2 regions of the Streptomyces glaucosporus genome follow, and region 1 is predicted to be linked to the other one. Evidence: riboswitches for the same ligand, from Rfam matches in the RefSeq annotation. Region 1 holds a riboswitch; the other holds the start of a gene.
The links. Region 1 has a riboswitch for glycine ahead of gcvP (aminomethyl-transferring glycine dehydrogenase). Riboswitches for the same ligand answer to the same signal wherever they lie in the genome.
Positions count from the first base shown of each region.

Region 2: linked by a shared signal. The riboswitch ahead of gcvT (glycine cleavage system aminomethyltransferase GcvT) and the one ahead of gcvP (aminomethyl-transferring glycine dehydrogenase) in region 1 are both predicted to bind glycine.

Region 1 covers NZ_BAAATJ010000005.1:245,127-255,264, forward strand. The annotation lists gene gcvP (aminomethyl-transferring glycine dehydrogenase) at 1-928, opposite strand, end outside; glycine riboswitch at 1,115-1,213, opposite strand; gene ABD358_RS09005 (PRC-barrel domain-containing protein) at 1,348-1,743, shown strand; gene ABD358_RS09010 (DNA polymerase IV) at 1,662-3,086, opposite strand; gene ABD358_RS09015 (MerR family transcriptional regulator) at 3,207-3,806, opposite strand; gene ABD358_RS09020 (bifunctional nuclease family protein) at 3,995-4,468, opposite strand; gene ftsR (transcriptional regulator FtsR) at 4,523-5,305, opposite strand; gene ABD358_RS09030 (FHA domain-containing protein) at 5,333-6,046, opposite strand; gene ABD358_RS09035 (DUF881 domain-containing protein) at 6,212-7,033, opposite strand; gene ABD358_RS09040 (small basic family protein) at 7,041-7,373, opposite strand; gene ABD358_RS09045 (DUF881 domain-containing protein) at 7,370-8,278, opposite strand; gene ABD358_RS09050 (sugar phosphate nucleotidyltransferase) at 8,375-10,138, opposite strand, start outside.
Region 2 covers NZ_BAAATJ010000011.1:107,522-117,659, reverse strand. The annotation lists gene ABD358_RS14220 (ABC transporter substrate-binding protein) at 1-789, opposite strand, end outside; gene ABD358_RS14215 (enhanced serine sensitivity protein SseB C-terminal domain-containing protein) at 1,002-1,772, opposite strand; gene ABD358_RS14210 (enhanced serine sensitivity protein SseB) at 2,000-2,779, opposite strand; gene ABD358_RS14205 (AAA family ATPase) at 2,776-3,519, opposite strand; glycine riboswitch at 3,720-3,829, shown strand; gene gcvT (glycine cleavage system aminomethyltransferase GcvT) at 4,004-5,131, shown strand; gene gcvH (glycine cleavage system protein GcvH) at 5,220-5,597, shown strand; gene glyA (serine hydroxymethyltransferase) at 5,665-6,933, shown strand; gene ABD358_RS14185 (L-serine ammonia-lyase) at 7,080-8,462, shown strand; gene ABD358_RS14180 (glycoside hydrolase family 11 protein) at 9,156-10,076, shown strand.

The DNA.
Region 1 (10,138 bases):
CGCCGACCAGCCGGCCGGGCAGGCTGCGCGCGTACGCCTCCCGTACGGCCATGTATCCGGCGTGCGGTCCGCCGAAGCCCATCGGCACCCCGAAGCGCTGGGTGGTGCCCACCGCGATGTCGGCGCCCAGCTCGCCGGGCGGGGTCAGCAGGGTCAGGGCGAGCAGGTCGGCTGCGACGGTGACGACGGCCCCCAGCTCGTGCGCCCGCTCCACGACGGGCCGCAGGTCGCGCACGGCGCCCGAGGCTCCCGGGTACTGCAGCAGCACGCCGAAGACGCCGCGCTCGGCGACCTCGGCGGGGATCCCGTCGGACAGGTCGGCGACCACGATCTCGACGCCGGTGGGTTCGGCGCGGGTCTCGACCACGGCGATGGTCTGCGGCAGGCAGTCGGCGTCCACCAGGAACACGCCGTCCTTGACCTTGCCCACGCGGCGGGAGAGCGCCATGGCCTCGGCCGCGGCGGTGCCCTCGTCCAGCAGGGAGGCGCCGGCGGTGGGCAGGCCGGTCAGGTCGGCCACCATGGTCTGGAAGTTCAGCAGCGCCTCCAGGCGCCCCTGGGAGATCTCCGGCTGGTAGGGCGTGTAGGCGGTGTACCAGGCCGGGTTCTCCATGACGTTGCGCATGATGACCGGCGGAGTGAAGGTGCCGTAGTAGCCCAGGCCGATCATGGACTGCAGCACCTGGTTGCGGGAGGCCAGGGAGCGCAGTTCGGCGAGGACCTCCGCCTCGCTGCGGGCCGCGGGCAGGTTCAGCGCCTCGGTGCTCCTGATCACCTCGGGCACCGCGGCGGCGGTCAGCTCGTCGAGCGATCCGTAACCCACCTGGGCGAGCATCTTGGCCCGGTCGCCGGCGTCGGGGCCGATGTGGCGGTCCTCGAAGGGCGTGCCCCGCTCCAGCGCGGTGAGGGAGATGCGGTCGTGTGTCATCTGCGGAGGCCTCCTGGTCTCTGCGACCTGCGGGGGGCACCACGGCACGGGCGCCCGAACGGCCTCCCCCTCTGTCATCTCGACCTGAGAGCTTCACCGGCCCGTGTCCGCGACCCGGCTTTCACCGTCGGTGAGGAGGGGCTGCGGTGTCGCTCGTCCGCGGCCCGCCCTGCTTTCCAGAGTGACCTCACCCGCGCGGTACCTGGGCCTGAGAGATTCCGGGGAGGATTTGCTCCTTCGGCGCCTCCGGCGTCTGCCGTCGGAGGACTCTCCCGCTCGGGGTCAGCAGCCGTTTCAGAGCCTACCAGCGACGGACGGCGCGGGCCCCGCTCCGGTTCCGGCCCCGGTTTCGAGTGGCCGATGCACCGATTGTGCCCTTTCGTTGTTTGTAGGGACCGTTTCCGAGCAGGCGCGGACTTATGCGAGCAGTTGGAGGGACCGTGCGAACCGACATCGATCCGCGGCACCTGATAGGCCTCAAGGCGTTCGACCGCGACGGACAGAAGATAGGCACCGTGGACGAGGTGTACCTCGACGACGCCACCGGCGTGCCGGAGTGGGCGGCGGTGCGCACCGGGCTCTTCGGCCGTGACGCCTTCGTCCCGCTGGAGCCCAGCGAGGTGGTGGACGGGGTGCTGCGGGTGCCCTTCGAGCGCTCCCTCGTCAAGGGGGCGCCGGATTTCGGCGTGGGCCACCACCTCTCCCCCGAGCAGGAGCTGACGCTCTACCGCCACTACGGGCTGGACGTGCCCGCCGAGGCCTCCGTGTCCGGCGACGAGATCACCTTCGGGCGGATCGCCGGCTCGGAGGGCTGAGCGGTCGGCAGCGGAAGGGGTTCCGAGGGTTCCAGCTCGGGGTCGTCCACCGCGAAGGTGCGCACCCGGCCCGGCGGCGAGCCCGGTTCCTCGAACCGCACCGTGACCCTTCCCAGACCGCTCCCCTGGACCCAGCCCGGCCCGTACCGTGCGTGCCGTACGTCCAGACCGGGCAGCCAGCGGCGTTCGTTCCCCGAGACCTCTCCGGCCGCGGCGGCCGGCTCCACCGGTGGAGCCGGCCGCCGCGGCCGGCCGGTGTGGAGGACGTCGGCGGCCTGGGCGAACAGGTCCTCCTGGGTGAAGTCGGCCAGACCGCTCACCCCCACTCCCAGCAGCCGCACCCCCGCGGTGGTGTCCACCCCCTCGACGAGGCGGGCCGCGGCTTCCCTGACGACCGCCGGATCGTCCGTGGGACCGCGCAGCGTCTCGGAGCGGGTGAGGGTGGAGAAGTCGTAGCGGCGCACCTTGACCACCACCGTGCGTCCGGAGCGTCCCGCCTTCCGCAACCGCTCCACGCACCGGTCGGCCAGCCGGGCGATCTCCGCGTGGATCCGGGCGCGGTCGGTGAGGTCGGTGTCGAAGGTGTCCTCCACCGAGACCGACTTGGCGTCCCGGTCGGCCACCACCGGCCGCTCGTCGATGCCCTGCGCCATCGTGTACAGCGCCGTGCCGTGTGCCCTGCCCAGCAGGCGGACCAGTTCCGCCTCCCCGGCCTCGACGATCTCACCGACGGTCGCCACCCCCGCCCGGCGCAGTGTCTGGGCGGTGGCCGGCCCCACGCCGGGCAGCGTCCGCACCGGCATGGGAGCCAGCAGAGCCCGCTCCGTGCCGGGCTGGATCACCACCAGCCCGTCGGGTTTGGCCCGCTCCGAGGCGATCTTGGCGAGCATCTTCGACCCTGCCAGGCCGACCGAGCCGCTGAGCCCCGTGGCGGCCCGGATGTCCCGGCGCAGCCGTTCGCCGACGGCTCGGGCCTCCCGGGCCGACCCCACCTCCAGACCGCCCGCCCGGAGGTCCACGAACGCCTCGTCCAGGCTCAGCGGCTCCACCAGCGGCGACAGCTCGCGCAGCAGGCCCATCACCACGTCGCTCACCCGTCGGTAGAGGCCGAAGCGAGGTGTGAGGTAGGCGGCGTTGGGGCACAGCCGCCGGGCCTGCGCCATCGGCATCGCCGAGTGCACTCCGAAGGGACGGGCCTCGTAGGAGGCGGTGGCGACCACCCCGCGCGGCCCGAGACCGCCGACGATCACGGGTTTCCCGCGCAGGCTGGGCTTCGCCGCCTGCTCCACGGCGGCGAAGAACGCGTCCATGTCCAGGTGCAGGATCGTCGGTGCCCCTCTCACACCTGCGATGCTGCCCTATGCCGCTGACAACCGTGACGGCCCTCCCGGCCCGTGCCCGGAAGCCCTGCGGTCTTCCGGGCACGTGTCCGGCCGCGCCGGTCCGGGGCGGCGCCCCGGCGGTCAGCCCGCCCGGTTGCGGCGCCGCGCCAGCTCGTCGGCGGGGTTGTTCCCGACCAGCGTCTCCCCGGTGTCGACCCGCTCGGCGTGCAGCTGGGACAGGAGCGCCTCGACGTCCCGCCAGACCGCTCCGACGGCGATCCCGAAGACTCCCTGGCCGCCCTGGAGGAGGTCGACGACCTCGTCGGGTGAGGAGCACTCGTAGACCGTCGCCCCGTCGCTCATCAGCGTCATCTGCGCGAGGTCGCCGAGATCCCGCGAGCGCAGGTGCTTCACGGCCGCGCGGATGTTCTGCAGGGACACCCCGGCGTCCAGGAGCCGCTTGACGATCTTGAGGACCACCACGTCGCGGAAGCTGTAGAGCCGCTGGGTTCCGGAGCCGTACGCCGGACGGACGCTCGGCTCGACCAGCCCCGTGCGGGCCCAGTAGTCCAGCTGCCTGTACGTGATGCCCGCGGCCGCGCACGCCGTGGGACCCCGGTAGCCGATCAGCTCGGAGCCGGCGTCCCGCGCTGCGGAGGCGGACTGCGCAGGGGGCCGTATGGAGGATCCGTGCAACGGGTACGGATCGCTCGCCGCCCTACTGTCGCCGGTGCTTCTCACGCCGACCCTCCGTCCTTCACGTCCCGCGGATATGCCCCGGGACCTGCCCAATCGACGGTAGGCAGTCACCCGGGGTGCGTCAACGATCGCCACACTCGGCACGCCGGGTGATAATCACCCAAGGGGTGGTTTCGCGTGCCCTCGTCACGGGAATGGGTGCCGGAATGGTCTGACGCCGCGTGCGCGCCCTACTGGTTGCTGGTACCGAAGTCCTCCGGGGAGATCTGGTCGAGGAACTCGCGGAACTTCTCCACCTCGTCCTCCTGCTCGTCGGGGATCGCGATCCCGGCGTCGTCCAGCACATCGTCGCTGCCGTAGATCGGCGTCCCGGTCCGCAGGGCCAGCGCTATGGCGTCGGACGGCCGCGCGCTCACCTCCACGCCACTGGCGAAGACCAGCTCGGCGTAGAAGACCCCCTCCCGCAGATCGGTGATCCGCACAGCGGTGAGCTCCTGGCCCACCGCTTCCAGAACATCCTTGAACAGGTCATGGGTCAGCGGGCGGGCGGGCGTCATGCCCTGCTGGGCGAAGGCGATCGCGGTCGCCTCGCCCGGACCGATCCAGATGGGAAGGTACCGGTCGCCTCCGACTTCACGCAGGAGAACGATCGGCTGGTTGGAGGGCATTTCGACCCGGACACCCACAACGTCGAGCTCGTTCACACAGCAACCCTAGGACGTGCCCGCCCTCTTTGGGTAGTCGAGCAGCCCGCCGTCTCAGTGGAGCCGTGCCCTGAGCGCCGACCGGACCAGAGCGGCGTGCAGCCGCACCGCCAGCGTCGCCAGCTCCCGCGCGGTCGTCTCGGCATGCGCTCTGGTCTGCGGGTTCCGGTGCCGCCGCAGCGGCGCGACAAGCTGCTCGATCAGCCCCGCCTCCCGTTCGGCCGCGGCCTTCACCATGCGCAGGTGGCGGGGCTCCAGGCCGTACCGTCCCAGATCGGCGACGATCCGGGCGATGGTGACCGTCTCGGCGTCGTACCCGCCGTCCCGGGCCGGAGCGATCAGCCCGTACGTCTCCCACTCGGCGAGCTGCTCCTCGTCCACCTCGGCGGCGGCCATCAGCTCGGTGCGCCCCACCCGCCCCGCGGTGAGGCTCTCGGAGATCCCCGAGCCGTCGGGGATCCCGGCGTCCGGGGCGACCGCCGGGGCCGGGATGCCGTCCAGCGGGTCGGCCGGCCGGGTCGGGCCCGGCAGCCGGATCTCCTCTCCCCGGTCGAGCGCGTCGAGCTGTTCCCGGATGACCCGCAGCGGCAGGTAGTGATCACGCTGCAGCCGCAGCACACGGCTCAGACGCTCCACGTCCGCCGCGCTGAACTTCCGGTAGCCCGACGGGGTGCGCTGCGGCTCCACCAGGCCCTCGGACTCCAGGAAACGGATCTTGGAGATCGTCACCTCGGGAAACTCGTCCCGCAGCAGGTTGAGTACGGCTCCGATGCTCATCGGGCCTGGTTCCTCGGCGGCGGTGCCCTTGCGGGCACCGCCGGACCGTGATTGCGGCATGGGGCGTCCCCGGGACGGTCGGTCGGATCAGACGGTCCGCTTGCTCGCGAAGAAGACCAGTCGGTACTTGCCGATCTGGACCTCGTCGCCGTTGTTGAGCACGACCGAGTCGATCCGCTCGCGGTTGACATACGTGCCGTTGAGGCTGCCGACGTCGGCGACGGTGAACCGGCCGTCCGGGCCACGCCTGAACTCCACGTGGCTCCGGGAGACGGTCACGTCGTCGAGGAAGATGTCGCTCTGCGGATGCCGCCCGGCCGTCGTCAGCTCGCTGTCCAGCAGGAAGCGGCTTCCGGAGTTCGGGCCCCGGCGCACCACCAGAAGCGCCGAGCCCGCCGGCAGGGCGTCCACGGCCGCCTGGGCCTCGGGCGACAGCGGCGGCGCCGCCTGGCCCGTCATCTCGGCCTCGTAGGCCTCCAGGCCCGAGATCGAGATGGTGGAGGTCGTCTCCGACGAACGCTCCGGCGCGGAGGCGCCGCCGTGCAGCGGCGCACCGCAGTTGGAGCAGAACCGGCTCGTCTCGGCGACGTGGTTCCCGCACCTCGGGCAGACCGACACGCCCGACTCCCCTCCCGGGGCCGACGGCGTCTGCGAACCTATGCCGCCGCCCCCGGGCGCGACCTCGTCCCGGAAGAGCGGACGCTGCGTGTTCTCGGCAGCCTCGCCGCCTCGCTGCGCACGGTGACGCGCACCGTCGCCGGAGTCCTGACGCTTGCCGAACAACTTCCCAAGAAAACTCACGGGCGATTCCCCTCGCACGAAACAGACCCGCCCGTGGGGCAGGACAGACCCTCAATGCTCACAGTGGCCGTACCGGACATCTTCACAACGTCCCCGGCCTTCGGACAGTTTCCCCTACTCATAGGCCGGCAAGCCCGCCGACCCCCCGGTTTCTCTCGCATCGGCTCACTGCGGTGACGACTGAGCGTAGTCAGGGCGCTTCGCCGATCGCAAGGCATCCACGACGATCTTCTCTGAACGGGTTATGGACACGGTGGCCTGCTCCTTCTCCAGAGTCTGGACGACACCGCCCGGGATGTTGAGCGCGGGCTCGATGTCCTGGGGCCGGCCGATGACCTCGAAGCGATAGGGCGCCGACACCCTGCGGCCGTCGATCCTGATGCCGTCGCCGTCGTCCGTGAAGTGGGTGCTCGTCACCACACGTACATCGTTGACCTCGATGGCCTCGGCGCCCGCGGCACGCAACTCCTGGATGGTGTCCAGCAGCATGTGCGCCTCCACCGCGTCCACCGGGTCGCTCACCGTCATCCGGATGCCCGGCCCCTCGGCGGCCACCGTACCTGCCAGTACGCCCAACTGCCGTGCCCGCTCCTGGGTCTGGCGGCGGGCCTCCTCCGCCTGGTTCGAGCTGTTCTCCAGCTCCGACCGCTGGTTCTCCAGTTTCCGCTTCTCTTCCTCCAGCCGCTCGGTGCGGCTGTCCAACTCGTCGAGGATCCGCACGAGATCCTCCTGCCGCGCGCCGCGCAGCGGACTGTTCTCACTGGTGGAGCGGACCTGGATGGCGAGTCCCAGCCCGAGGACGAACAGCAGCAGCGCCACGGTGAGTTGGTTGCGGTTCACCCGCGGCGGCCAGAGCCCGCGGATCAGCCTCTCGCGTCCGGTCGGCACCGGCCGCTCGCCGGGGCCGGATTCCTCCGGCTCCGCCGGCCCGGCGGTCTTCTCCCGCTCCTGTGCCGGGTCTTCGCCCGGGGTTTTGTCGTCGCTCATCGCTCTCTCACGCCCGGAACACGTGCCGCCGGATGGCGGCGGCATTGGAGAAGATACGGATGCCCAGCACCACCACGACGCCTGTCGACAGCTGCGCACCCACGCCCAGCTTGTCGCCGAGGAAGACGATCAGGGCGGCCACCACCACATTGGACAGGAACGACACGACGAAGACCTTGTCGTCGAAGATACCGTCCAGCATCGCGCGCAGGCCGCCGAACACCGCGTCCAGCGCGGCCACGACGGCGATCGGCAGATAGGGCTCGACGACCGTCGGCACCACGGGACGGACCACGAGCCCGGCCACGACTCCCACGATGAGGCCCAAAACGGCGATCACGATGTACTGCCCTCTCCTGTCTTCACGGGCTCGGCTGTGCGGACGGTCAGGCTGGGAGCGGCGGGCAGCCGCACCTCGTCCTGCACGGAGATGCGGGTGACGATGCCGTAGCTGTCCTGCAGCACGGCCAGATAGCGGCCGTCGCCGCTGTCCTGGAACTCGTCGCTCAGCCTCTCGCCGTCCCCGACCGCGAGCAGCGTGTACGGCGGCACCAGCGGTTTGTTGTCGACGAGTATGGCGTCACCGGCCGCTCGGATGGCGGACAGGGCCGTCAGACGCTGGCCGTTGACCGAGATCGCCTCGGCCCCCGCCTCCCACAGGCCGTTGACGACACGTTGCAGGTCCCTGTCCCGCACCCGTCCGGTGTCGGCGAAGCCGGTGCTCTCGCGGGGACCTCCACCCCCGCTCCGCCCGGCGTCCTCGGCGTCGTCGACGACCAGCTTGATTCCCGGCCCCTCGACCGGTACGGCCCCGGCCAGCAGCGCGACGAGTTCGCTCCGGTCGCCGCCGTGCTTCTTCAGCGCCTCGCGCTGCATCGCCGCGACCTCCCGGCGGAGTGCGTCCACGTTCCTCTGCAGGTCGTCGGCGTTCCCGCCGCCGTCCTCGATCCGGTCGATCAACTCTTGACGCTCCTTGGCGTCCGTGGGCGCCTCGTACCGGGCCTGGGCGGCTCCCAGCGTGACCACCAGCGCGGCGAGGACGAGACCGGCGGCCAGTCCGAGCTTGGCCCGCAGCGTACAGGGAAGCCCGGACCGGCCTTCGGCGCCCCGACGGGCCGCGGCCTCCGCGTAGCCGTCGTCGAGGCTGTGCTCCATCACGTTGGTCAGGAGCGACATGGAGGCATCGGGTCGCGCAGGCCGTGAGGGGGTGCTCCGTACGGGGTGCTGCTGCGACATGCCGCACATCGTCGCACGTCCGGACCGGTACCGCCGAACGGGGCCTCCGGATCGCCGGAACGCGGCGGTTTGCGGAGGCCCCGCAGGGCTCGGGGAGCGGCGAGGTCAGCGTCCGGCGCTGTCGACCACCGCCGACCACTCGTCGAGCAGCGCCTGGGCGGAGGCGTCGTCGGGGCCCTCCGCCCACAGGTGCGTGACCGCCTCGGCCGGGTCCGGCAGCACCATGACCCAGCGGCCGTCGGGCTCCACCACGCGCACGCCGTCGGTCGTGTCGACGTAGCGGTCCCCCGCGGCCTCGACGACCCGCCGCATGACCAGGCCCTTGACCGCCCAGGGTGTGGCGAGGTCACGGCGCAGCACGTGGGCCTGCGGGATGCGGGCGTCGATCTGGCTCAGCGTGAGCTGCGTACGGGCCACGAGCCCGAGCAGGCGCACGAAGGCGGCCGTGCCGTCGAAGACGCTGCTGAACTCCGGCACGATGAACCCGCCCCGGCCGTCGCCGCCGAAGATGGTGGCGTCGTCCCGGCCGACCCTGGTGAGGTCGTCGGGCGAGGTCGTGGTCCACTCGACCTGGGCGCCGTGGTACGCGGCCACCTGCTCGGCGATGCGGGTCGTGGTCACCGGCAGGGCGATCTTGCCGCTGCGCCGCTCGGCGGCGATCAGGTCGAGCATCACCAGCAGTGCCCGCTGGTCCTCGATGATCCTGCCGCGCTCGTCGACCAGGGAGATCCGCTCCCCCACGGGGTCGAACCGGACACCGAAGGCCGCCCGGGCCGAGGCGACGATCTCCCCCAGCCGCACCAGTCCGGAACGGCGGGTGTCCGCGGTCTCGGTGGGCCTCGACTCGTCGAGACCGGGGTTGATCGTCAGCGAGTCGACACCGAGCCGGCCGAGCAGGCTGGGCAGGACGAGTCCGGCGCTGCCGTTGGAGGCGTCCACGACGACCTTGAGCCCGGACTCGGCGACACCGGTGGTGTCCACCGCCCTCAGCAGCGTCCCCGTGTAGGAGTCGAACACGCTCGCCGGGAAGCTCAGGTCGCCGATCTCGCCGGGGAACGCCCTGCGGTACTCCTGCCGGGCGTAGACGCGGTCGAGCTTGCGCTGGCCCGCCTGGGAGAGGTCGGCCCCCCTCTCGTCGAAGAACATGATGTCGACGGAGTCGGGGATGCCCGGCGTCGTGCGGATCATGATGCCGCCCGCACTGCCCCGGGCGGTCTGCTGCCGGGCCACGGGCAGCGGCACGTTCTCCAGGTCGCGCACATCGATGGCGCTCGCCTGAAGGGCCGAGATCACCGCGCGCTTGAGGGCTCGCGCGCCTCGGGAGTGGTCGCGCGCGGTGGTGACGGTCGCGCCCTTCTTCAGGGTGGTGGCGTAGGCTCCGGCGAGTCGTACGGCCAGCTCCGGGGTGATCTCCACGTTGAGGATGCCGGAGACTCCGCGGGCGCCGAACAGGTGGGCCTGACCGCGCGACTCCCAGATGACGGAGGTGTTGACGAACGCGCCCGCCTCGACGGTCTTGAAGGGGTAGACGCGGACGTTGCCCTGGACGATGGACTCCTCACCGACCAGACACTCGTCACCGATGACCGCCCCGTCCTCGATCCGGGCGGCACGCATCACATCGGTGTTCTTGCCGATGACGCAGCCACGGAGGTTGGACTGCGGACCGATGTAGACGTTGTCGTGGATCACCGCCTTGTGCAGGAAGGCACCGCTCTTGACGACCACGTTGGAGCCGATGACCGTGTGCTCGCGGACCTCGGCGCCGGCCTCCACCTTGGCGTAGTCGCCGACGTACAGCGGTCCCCTCAGGACGGCGTCCGGATGGACTTCGGCGCCCTCGGCGATCCAGACACCCGGGGAGATCTC
Region 2 (10,138 bases), on a different contig from region 1:
CTTCACACCGGCCTTCTCGCCCCAGTAGTCGTCGAAGCGCTCCAGGGTGACCTCGTTGTTGCCCTTGTCCCAGTCGACGATCCTGAAGGGACCGGTGCCGGCGACCGTACCGGCCTCCTGGCTGTACTTCGGGTAGGTGATGGCGTCGTCCTCGCCGGTCGCCTCCTGCTTCTTGTAGGCGTCGATGGCCTTCGGCGAGTGGATGGCGACGGCCTGGAGGGAGAAGCCGCCCGGCAGGTTGGCGGAGGGCTCGTGCACCTCGATGACGGCGGTGAGCTCGTCCTTCGCGGTGCAGCCCTTGTAGTTGGCCTTGGGGGCGTCCTTGCTCTCGTTCTTGGCGAAGCCACCGAAGATGGTCTGCCAGTAGTACGAGACCGCGCTGTTCTGGTATGTGCCGGTCCAGTTGAACCAGTGGTCGTAGTTCTTGCAGACCGCCTCGGCGGTCAGCTTCTCGCCGTCGTGGAACTTCACGCCCTTGCGGAGGTTGAAGGTCCACTTGGTGCCGGTCTTGTCGCTGTCCCACGACTCGGCGAGACCGCCGACCAGCTTGGTGCCGCCCGGCTCGTGCTCGATCAGGGCCTCGAACGCCTGGCGGGTGACCCGGAACGTCTCACCGTCGCTCGCCAGTGCCGGGTCCAGGGAGGCCGGGTCGCCCGCGGCGCCGAAGACGAAGGTGTCCCCTCCTTCTCCGTCGTCCTTGCCTCGTTCACTGGCGCATCCAGTGGCGATCACACCAACCGCGAGGGCGGCCGCGATCGTCTGGACGACCCTGGAACTGGTTATTCGCATGTTCCACCTCAGGGGGTCGGTGACGGTCAGACTGATGGTCGCCCGAACAGTACTGCGTCCAAACAGCGGTGTGAACTGTCCGCATGTCGGCGATATAGACCTGAGACCATGCCAGGCGAACGGCAACGCCGCAGGTCATCGCGGAGTAACACGGGCGAAACAATGATCCGCGCCACAACCCCACCTGACGGGGCGTCGGGAACCGGGCGACGTCAGTAGGACCGAGGGTATCCGTAACCGTGGCCGGGAGCGGCGGCGGGAGCCGCGCCCTGGTGGGCGTCGCGGTCGAAGAAGGGGCGGGAGTTGGCCCGCAGCCACATGGCGACCGGGTCGTACTCGTCCGACATCGCGACCGTGGAGACCGCCAGTCCGTCGGGCACCGAGGCGACCGAACGCTCCATCATCGACCGCACCGACTCCACCGCCTGCGGGCCGTCGTCGTACAGGTCGAGCCCGATCACCAGGTACGGCGCGCCCAGCGCGGGCTGCACCCAGGCGCGGCGCAGGGTGCGCACGGCGGGGGTGCGGTGGGCGTTCTGGACGAGCTGGGCGTAGAAGTGCGGGACGTCCACGGTCGGTTCGCCGATGCGCAGCGGCCCGGCGGGCAGCCGGTCCAGCCCGCCGGCGATCCGGCGCAGGTCGAGCCAGGGGATGCCGACGCCGCCGCCGGGCGCGTGCGGGTTGAGCCACAGACCCCAGCGGTCGGGGAAGAGGGCGGCGGCGATCTCCCGGCCGCCGACCACTTCGTGCTCCCTGGTCCAGCCGGAGGCCGCCAGCTCCCGGGCGGAGGTCACACAGGGCGCGTAGCCGTGCCCGGCGACCTCCATGTTCCCGTACTGGGCGTCGGGGGAGCCGGCCCGTCCGTGCCACAGCAGCATCCACACCCGGCCCTCGGCGAGGGCGTGCAGCAGCGCTTCGTAGGTGTCGTACCGTCCGGGCGCCACCTGATGCAGCAGCTGATCGACGCTTCCACCCGCGCTCACGTGGGCCGCCCCTTCTCGTACTCCGCGCTCTGTCTTCCTGGTCCTCTGCGGTTCCCCGCGGTCCTCCGCGCTCTCCCGCGGTCTTCCGCACCGGGCCGCGCGCGTCCCGCCCCCGACATCCAACCAGCTTACGGTCCGGACCGGACAGGGCCGGGACCACTCATTCGCCCACCCGTGCGAACACTCGGAACGGTTGTCCGGCCGGGGGCCGCGGCGGGCGTCAGCAGTCAGTACGGCTGCGGATCGCGCGTGTAGAAGGGCCGCACGCACTCCCTCATCCAGTCCACGACCGGATCCTGGGCGGCGTCCAGCAGGACCATCTGCACCGGCCACCGCACCGGCTCCCGGCCCAGCGCCCGGCCCAGGGCGCCGTGCGCCGCGGCCCGCGCCTCCGGGTCCAGCAGGTCCAGCTCCACCCCGACGAACAGCGCGGGCGGGTCGCCCTCGATGCTGGCCAGGCCCCGGCGCGCGGTGCGCACCTGCGGCAGCCCCGCGAACTCCCCGGCCGCCGCGGCCAGGAAGTCCACCGGCTCCTCCTGCCAGTCGGGCTCGAAGAGCCTCACCCGGGCGCCGCTCGCCACGCCCGGCACACCCTCGGCGCCGCCCTCGCGGCACAGCTCGGCCACGGCCGGCGGGGGGATGGGGGCGCCGACGGTGCCCTCGGGGTTGATCACGATGCCGACCTGCGGCGGCAGGCCGCGGGCGAACTCGCGGGCGGGCGCGACGGCGAAGGGCAGGTGCGAGCCGGCGCACTGCAGGAACTGCTGCTCGGAGCTGAAGACCGGGACGTACGGCGCCCCGTCGAGCTGGACGGTCGGCAGGTCCAGGTTGGGGCTGTCCGGGCCGCCGCCCTCGGGCAGCGGCACCCACAGGCTGCTGCGGCCGAGCACCTCCAGCAACCGGGCGCCCGCTCCGGGGACGCCGACCGACGCGGCGAGGGTCTCCTCCAGCTCGTTTCCGGGCCAGCCGCCGCCGTGCCCCGGTCCGTACTGCTGCGGGATGGTCATACCGGAACACTATCCGCACTCCGGCGCCCGGTCCCGTCCCCGCCCCCGCCGTCGTCCCCGCCCCCGTCGTTCTCGTCGTTCTCGTCCCGAACGCCCTCGAAGACGATGCCGCGCAGCGCCCCCGCCGCCGGGCGGTCCAGCAGCACCGCCGAGACGCAGCCGGCGGGCGGCCGCCCCGACTCCACTTCCGCCACCAGGCGCCCCACCGCCCGCCGGTGCCGGGCGAACGCGTACGCCGACACCCCCCGTCCCCGCGCCGCCTGCCCGGACAGCGCCACCTCGGGCGGCACGTCCAGCAGCACCATGTGCAGGGCCCGGCCGCGCCGCCGGGCGTCCCTCGCCAGCCAGCGGCGCACCCAGCTCTGGGTGCCGCAGTCGTGCACCACCACGCCGGCGTCCGAGGCCAGGGCCCGCCACAGCGACAGGTAGTGCGCGGCGCGGACCAGGGGGCGGTAGACGGCGTAGGGCAGCCGGGCGGGCAGCCGCCGCTCCCAGCGCTCCCGCATGTCCTGGGAGTCGATCCGGCGCACCCTCTCGCCGGCGGCCACCACGCGCCGGATCAGGGTGGACTTGCCGCTGCCCGGCAGGCCGGAGACCACCACCCGGTCGCCGGCGGGAAAGCGCAGGACACGCACCCCGGCGGTTCCGCGCAGGTCGCGCCCCCCGGCCCGCGCGGACGCGGGCACCCCCCGGGGCACCGCTCCACCGTGCGCCGTACAAGCACTCTCCGGACTGCTCACCGGTACGTCCTCCCGCTGTCGGCCACGCGCCCCACGGCTCCCCCAGAGCGTGTCAAGAAGGGCGACGGCGGACAAGGCGGCCGACCACCGGACCTCCCGGCGCCCCTCCCTCCTCCCCACCCTTCCACCGTCGCGCGGCCCGCCTCCCCCCGGCGCGCCGGGCGTGCGATGATGTCCGCGCCAACTGCATACCGGCCGTTCGAGTCCGCGCGGGAGAGTCCCCGACAGCCGCCGGTCACGGCGGGTACCGGGGCGCCGAAGGAGCAAGTCCTCCCTTGAATCTCTCAGGCCCCGATACCGCGCGGACGAGGCACATCTGAAAAGCGGGCGCCCCCTCCCGGCGGGCGTCCCACCCAAGGTGCAAGCCGTGGTCCGCCCGGGCGGGCTCGTGGCGAACCTCTCAGGTTCCGATGACAGATGGGGAGGATGTCCCTCCCCGCCGTTCACCGGACCTGTCCACGCCACCCGCCTGGGAGCAACAGCCATGAGCGATTCCCCCCGATCCCCCCGACGCGTCCCCCTCGACGCCGTCCACCGCGCCCTGGGCGCCACCGTGACGGACTTCGCCGGCTGGGAGATGCCGCTGCGCTACGGCAGCGAGCGCGACGAGCACAACGCCGTCCGCACCCGCGCCGGCCTGTTCGACCTGAGCCACATGGGCGAGATCGCCGTCACCGGTCCGCAGGCCGGCGAGCTGCTGGACCGCGCCCTGGTCGGGCACCTGTCCGCCGTCCCGGTGGGCCGGGCCCGCTACACCATGATCTGCGACGCCTCCGGCGGCATCCTCGACGACCTGATCGTCTACCGGCTCGCGCCCGAGGAGTACCTGGTCGTCGCCAACGCCGCCAACGCCCAGGTGGTCCTGGACGCCCTCACCGAGCGCCGCGACGGCTTCGACGCCGCCGTGCGGGACGACCGCGACGCCTACGCCCTGCTGGCCGTCCAGGGCCCCGCCTCGCCCGGCGTCCTGGCGAAGCTCACCGACGCCGACCTGGACGGGCTGAAGTACTACGCCGGGCTGCCCGGCACGGTCGCGGGCGTGGAGGCGCTGATCGCCCGCACCGGCTACACCGGCGAGGACGGCTTCGAGCTGTTCGTCTCCCCCGGCGACGCGCGGACGCTGTGGGAGGCGCTGACCGAGGCCGGCGCGGACGCGGGCCTGGTGCCGTGCGGGCTGTCCTGCCGCGACACGCTCCGGCTGGAGGCGGGCATGCCGCTGTACGGGCACGAGCTGACCCGCGCCACCACCCCCTTCGACGCCGGGCTGGGCCGCGTGGTGAAGTTCGACAAGCCCGGCGACTTCACCGGCCGTGCCGCCCTGGAGGCCGCGGCCCGCCGGGCGGAGGAGAACCCGCCGCGGAAGCTGGTCGGCCTGGTCGCCTCCGGCCGCCGGGTGCCGCGCGCCGGGTACCCCGTGGTCACGGCCGGCGGGACGGTGATCGGCGAGGTCACCTCCGGGGCCCCCTCCCCCACCCTCGGGAAGCCGATCGCGATGGCGTACGTGGACGCCTCCCACGCCGCGCCGGGCACGGAGGGTGTGTGCGTGGACATCCGCGGTACGCATGAGCCGTACGAGGTCGTCGCGCTGCCGTTCTACCGGCGCGGACGCTGACCGCCGCGGCGGGGCGGGCCCTGCCCCCGCCGTCCCACCTGGCAAGACCCGTTTCTCACCAACCACTTCTGACCAGGAGAATCACGTCATGAGCAACCCCCAGCAGCTGCGCTACAGCAAGGAGCACGAGTGGGTGTCGCCCGCCGAGGACGGTGTGTCGACGGTCGGCATCACCGAGCACGCCGCCAACGCGCTCGGTGACGTCGTCTACGTCCAGCTCCCCGAGGCCGGCGCCACGGTCACCGCGGGCGAACCCTGCGGCGAGCTGGAGTCGACCAAGTCGGTCAGCGACCTGTACTCGCCCGTCTCCGGTGAGGTCACCGAGGTCAACCAGGACGTGGTGGACGATCCGGCGCTGGTGAACTCCGCCCCCTTCGAGGGCGGCTGGCTGTTCAAGGTGAGGGTGTCGGAGGAGCCGGGGGACCTGCTCTCCGCCGACGAGTACGCCGCCTTCACCCACGAGTGATCCGTCCGGGACGGCCCCGCCCCGTCCCGGCGTCCGCCGTCCAGCACACCACGATCGGAAAGATCCGATGTCGCTTCTGAACAGTTCCCTGCACGAGGTCGATCCCGACGTCGCCGCGGCCGTCGACGCCGAGCTGCGCCGCCAGCAGTCCACCCTGGAGATGATCGCGTCGGAGAACTTCGCTCCGGTCGCCGTCCTCCAGGCCCAGGGCTCGGTCCTCACCAACAAGTACGCCGAGGGCTACCCCGGGCGCCGCTACTACGGCGGCTGCGAGAACGTCGACGTGGCCGAGGACCTGGCCCGCGAGCGGGTGAAGGCCCTCTTCGGCGCCGAGGCGGCGAACGTCCAGCCGCACTCGGGCGCCCAGGCCAACGCCGCGGCGATGTTCGCCCTGCTCGACCCGGGCGACACCATCATGGGCCTGGACCTGGCCCACGGCGGCCACCTGACCCACGGCATGCGGATCAACTTCTCCGGCAAGCTCTACAACGTGGTCGCCTACCACGTCGACGCCTCCACCGGCCTGGTGGACATGGAGGAGGTGGAGCGGCTGGCGAAGGAGCACCGCCCCCGGCTGATCATCGCCGGCTGGTCGGCGTACCCGCGGCAGCTCGACTTCGCCGCCTTCCGCCGGATCGCCGACGAGGTGGGCGCGCTGCTGATGGTGGACATGGCGCACTTCGCCGGCCTGGTGGCCGCCGGGCTCCACCCCAACCCCGTGCCGTACGCGGACGTGGTCACCACCACGACCCACAAGACGCTGGGCGGGCCGCGCGGCGGGGTGATCCTGTCCAAGCAGGAGTACGCCAAGAAGATCAACTCCGCGGTCTTCCCCGGCCAGCAGGGCGGCCCGCTGGAGCACGTCATCGCGGCCAAGGCCGTCGCCTTCAAGATCGCGGCGACGGAGGAGTTCAAGGACCGCCAGCGCCGCACGCTGGAGGGCGCGAAGATCCTCGCCGAGCGGCTGACCCGGCCCGACGCGGCCGAGGCGGGCGTGGCCGTCCTCTCCGGCGGCACCGACGTCCACCTGGTCCTGGTCGACCTGCGGGAGAGCGAGCTGGACGGGCAGCAGGCCGAGGACCGCCTCCACGAGATCGGCATCACCGTCAACCGCAACGCCATCCCGAACGACCCCCGCCCGCCGATGGTCACCTCGGGCCTGCGGATCGGCACCCCGGCACTGGCCACGCGCGGCTTCACCGCCGACGACTTCCGCGAGGTCGCGGACGTGATCGCCGAGGCGCTCAAGCCGTCCTTCGACAAGGACAAGGCCGAGGCGCTGGCCGCCCGGGTGACGGCCCTGGCCGAGAAGCACCCGCTGTACCCGGGTCTGTAGGACGCCCGCAGGGCAGATCCGGCCCCTCGCCGGGTGCGCCGCCCGACCGGCGGCGCACCCGGACGGACCACACCCGCGCACCCGCGGACGCACGCACTCGCCCACCCGGCGAGCACACCCACGAGCAGACAAAGGAGTCCGCCGTCGTGGCCATCTCCGTCTTCGACCTCTTCTCCATCGGCATCGGCCCGTCCAGCTCTCACACCGTGGGGCCCATGCGGGCGGCCGGGATGTTCGCGCGCCGCCTGGAGAAGGAGGGCGTGCTGGACCGCACCGTCTCGCTCCGGGCCGGGCTGTACGGCTCCCTGGGCGCCACCGGCCACGGCCACGGCACCCCCAAGGCGGTGGTGCTGGGCCTCCAGGGCCACTCGCCCCGCACCGTGGACGTCGAGACGGCCGACGAGGAGGTCGAGCGCGTCCGCCGGTCGGGCCGGCTGCGGCTGCTGGGGGCCGGGCCGGGCGGCGGGCACGAGATCGCCTTCGACTCGGACGCCGACCTGGTGCTCCACCGCCGCCGCTCGCTGCCGTACCACGCCAACGGCATGACGCTGACCGCGTACGGCGCCGACGGCGGCGTACTGCTGGAGAAGACCTACTACTCGGTCGGCGGCGGCTTCGTGGTGGACGAGGACGCCGTCGGCGAGAACCGCATCAAGCTCGACGACACCGCGCTGAGGTACCCCTTCCGCACCGGCGACGAGCTGCTGCGCACCGCCCGCGAGACGGGCCTGTCGGTCTCGGCCCTGATGCTGGAGAACGAGAAGGCGTGGCGCACGGAGGAGGAGATCCGCGCGGGCCTGCTGGAGATCTGGGGCGTGATGCGGGCCTGCGTGGCCCGCGGCATGACGCGGGAGGGCGTCCTGCCCGGCGGGCTGAAGGTCCGCCGCCGCGCCGCCGCCTCGGCCCGCCGGCTGCGCGCCGAGGGCGATCCGGCGGCGCACGCCATGGAGTGGGTGACGCTCTACGCGATGGCGGTCAACGAGGAGAACGCCTCCGGCGGCCGGGTCGTCACCGCCCCCACCAACGGCGCGGCCGGCATCATCCCGGCCGTCCTCCACTACGCGATGGAGTTCGTCCCCGGCACCGACGACGACACGGTGGTGCGGTTCCTGCTGGCGGCGGGGGCCATCGGCCTGCTGTTCAAGGAGAACGCCTCCATCTCCGGCGCCGAGGTCGGGTGCCAGGGCGAGGTGGGGTCCGCCTGCTCCATGGCCGCGGGCGGTCTCGCGGAGATCCTGGGCGGCTCCCCGGAGCAGGTGGAGAACGCCGCCGAGATCGGCATCGAGCACAACCTGGGCCTGACCTGCGACCCCGTGGGCGGCCTGGTCCAGATCCCCTGCATCGAGCGGAACGGCATGGCGGCGGTCAAGGCGATCACCGCCGCCCGGATGGCCCTGCGCGGCGACGGCCGCCACCACGTCTCGCTGGACAAGGCCATCAAGACGATGAAGGAGACGGGCGCGGACATGAAGGTCAAGTACAAGGAGACCGCGCGCGGCGGGCTGGCGGTCAACGTCATCGAGTGCTGAGAGGCAGGCCCCGGGCGGCTCGCCGGCGGTCCCGAGGGGCCGCTGCGAGCCGCCCGTCCGTTTCCCGGGAGCGATCCGGGGGCGGGGTTGCCGTGCGGAGTCCTCGGCCGCGGTTCTGTTCCCTTCCGTCCTGCCCCGCCTCGCGCGGAACAGTCCGGAAAACTTCCGGAAGTTTCGACAACGTTGGCTCCGATCTTGACTCCCGCGACGAGAGAACAGGGAGCCGATTCCGGGCTTCAACGCCTTTGATAATCCGCTGAACAGCTATGACGCTTCCTTCCGGACACCCCTGAGCGGCGCAGTGTTTTCGTAATCTTTGCGAAAACTATTGACAACCCGATGGGGCGAATCAACACTGTCGGCGTCGACGGACCCCATCGCCGTCGATCCGGGCCCTCTGCGGCGGCCCGGCCCTTCGGCCGCGCGACGACCGGCCGACCCCACTGTGGTTGCAGGACGCCGGAGCGCGGCGGCAGCCGTCCCGCTCCGGCCGCCGGAGCGCCGCCGGGCCGCGCACACGCCGCCCGGCACCGCCTCCGGCCCTCACGAAGAGGAGGCACGCACGTGAACGACGCCCCCGCCCACCGGAAGAGACGCGGCTTACGACGCGTCCGGCTGCTGCCGAGGACCCGCGGGCTCGGCCGCCTCAGGCTCCTCGTCGGCGGCGCGTGCGCCGTGCTGGCCGCGGCTCTGATGCTCCCGCCCGGCACCGCCCACGCCCAGACCGTCACCTCGAACCAGACCGGCACCCACAACGGGTACTTCTACTCGTTCTGGACCGACGCCCCCGGCACGGTCTCCGCGACCCTGGGATCGGGCGGCAACTACAGCACCTCGTGGCGGAACACCGGCAACTTCGTCATCGGCAAGGGCTGGAGCACCGGCGGACGCCGCACCGTGACCTACTCGGGCAGCTTCAACCCCTCCGGCAACGCCTACCTGACCCTCTACGGATGGTCGAGGAACCCGCTGGTGGAGTACTACATCGTCGACAACTGGGGCACCTACCGGCCCACCGGGACCTTCAAGGGCACGGTCACCAGCGACGGCGGCACGTACGACATCTACGAGACGACGCGGTACAACGCCCCCTCCATCGAGGGGACCAAGACCTTCAAGCAGTACTGGAGCGTCCGGCAGCAGAAGCGGACCGGCGGCACCATCACCACCGGCAACCACTTCGACGCGTGGGCCCGGGCCGGCATGAACCTGGGCACCCACGACTACATGATCATGGCGACCGAGGGCTACCAGAGCAGCGGCAGCTCCAACATCACGTTGGGCGGCACCGGTGGCGGCGGCGGTGACGGCGGCACCGGTGGTGGCGGTGGTGGTGGCGGTGGCGGCGGTGGCTGCACCGCGACCCTGTCCGCGGGCGAGCGCTGGAACGACCGGTACAACCTCAACGTCTCGGTGTCCGGCTCCAGCAACTGGACCGTGACGATGAACGTCCCGTCCCCCGCCAGGATCATCTCGACCTGGAACATCTCCGCCTCCTGGCCCAGCAGCCAGGTCCTGACCGCCAGACCGAACGGCAGCGGCAACAACTGGGGCGTCACCATCCAGCACAACGGCAACTGGACCTGGCCGACGGTCTCCTGCAGCGCGGGCTGACTCCGGTCGTCCGGAAACACCGCGCCCGCGGCGCGGCGGCCACGGCCGCCGCGCCGCACCGC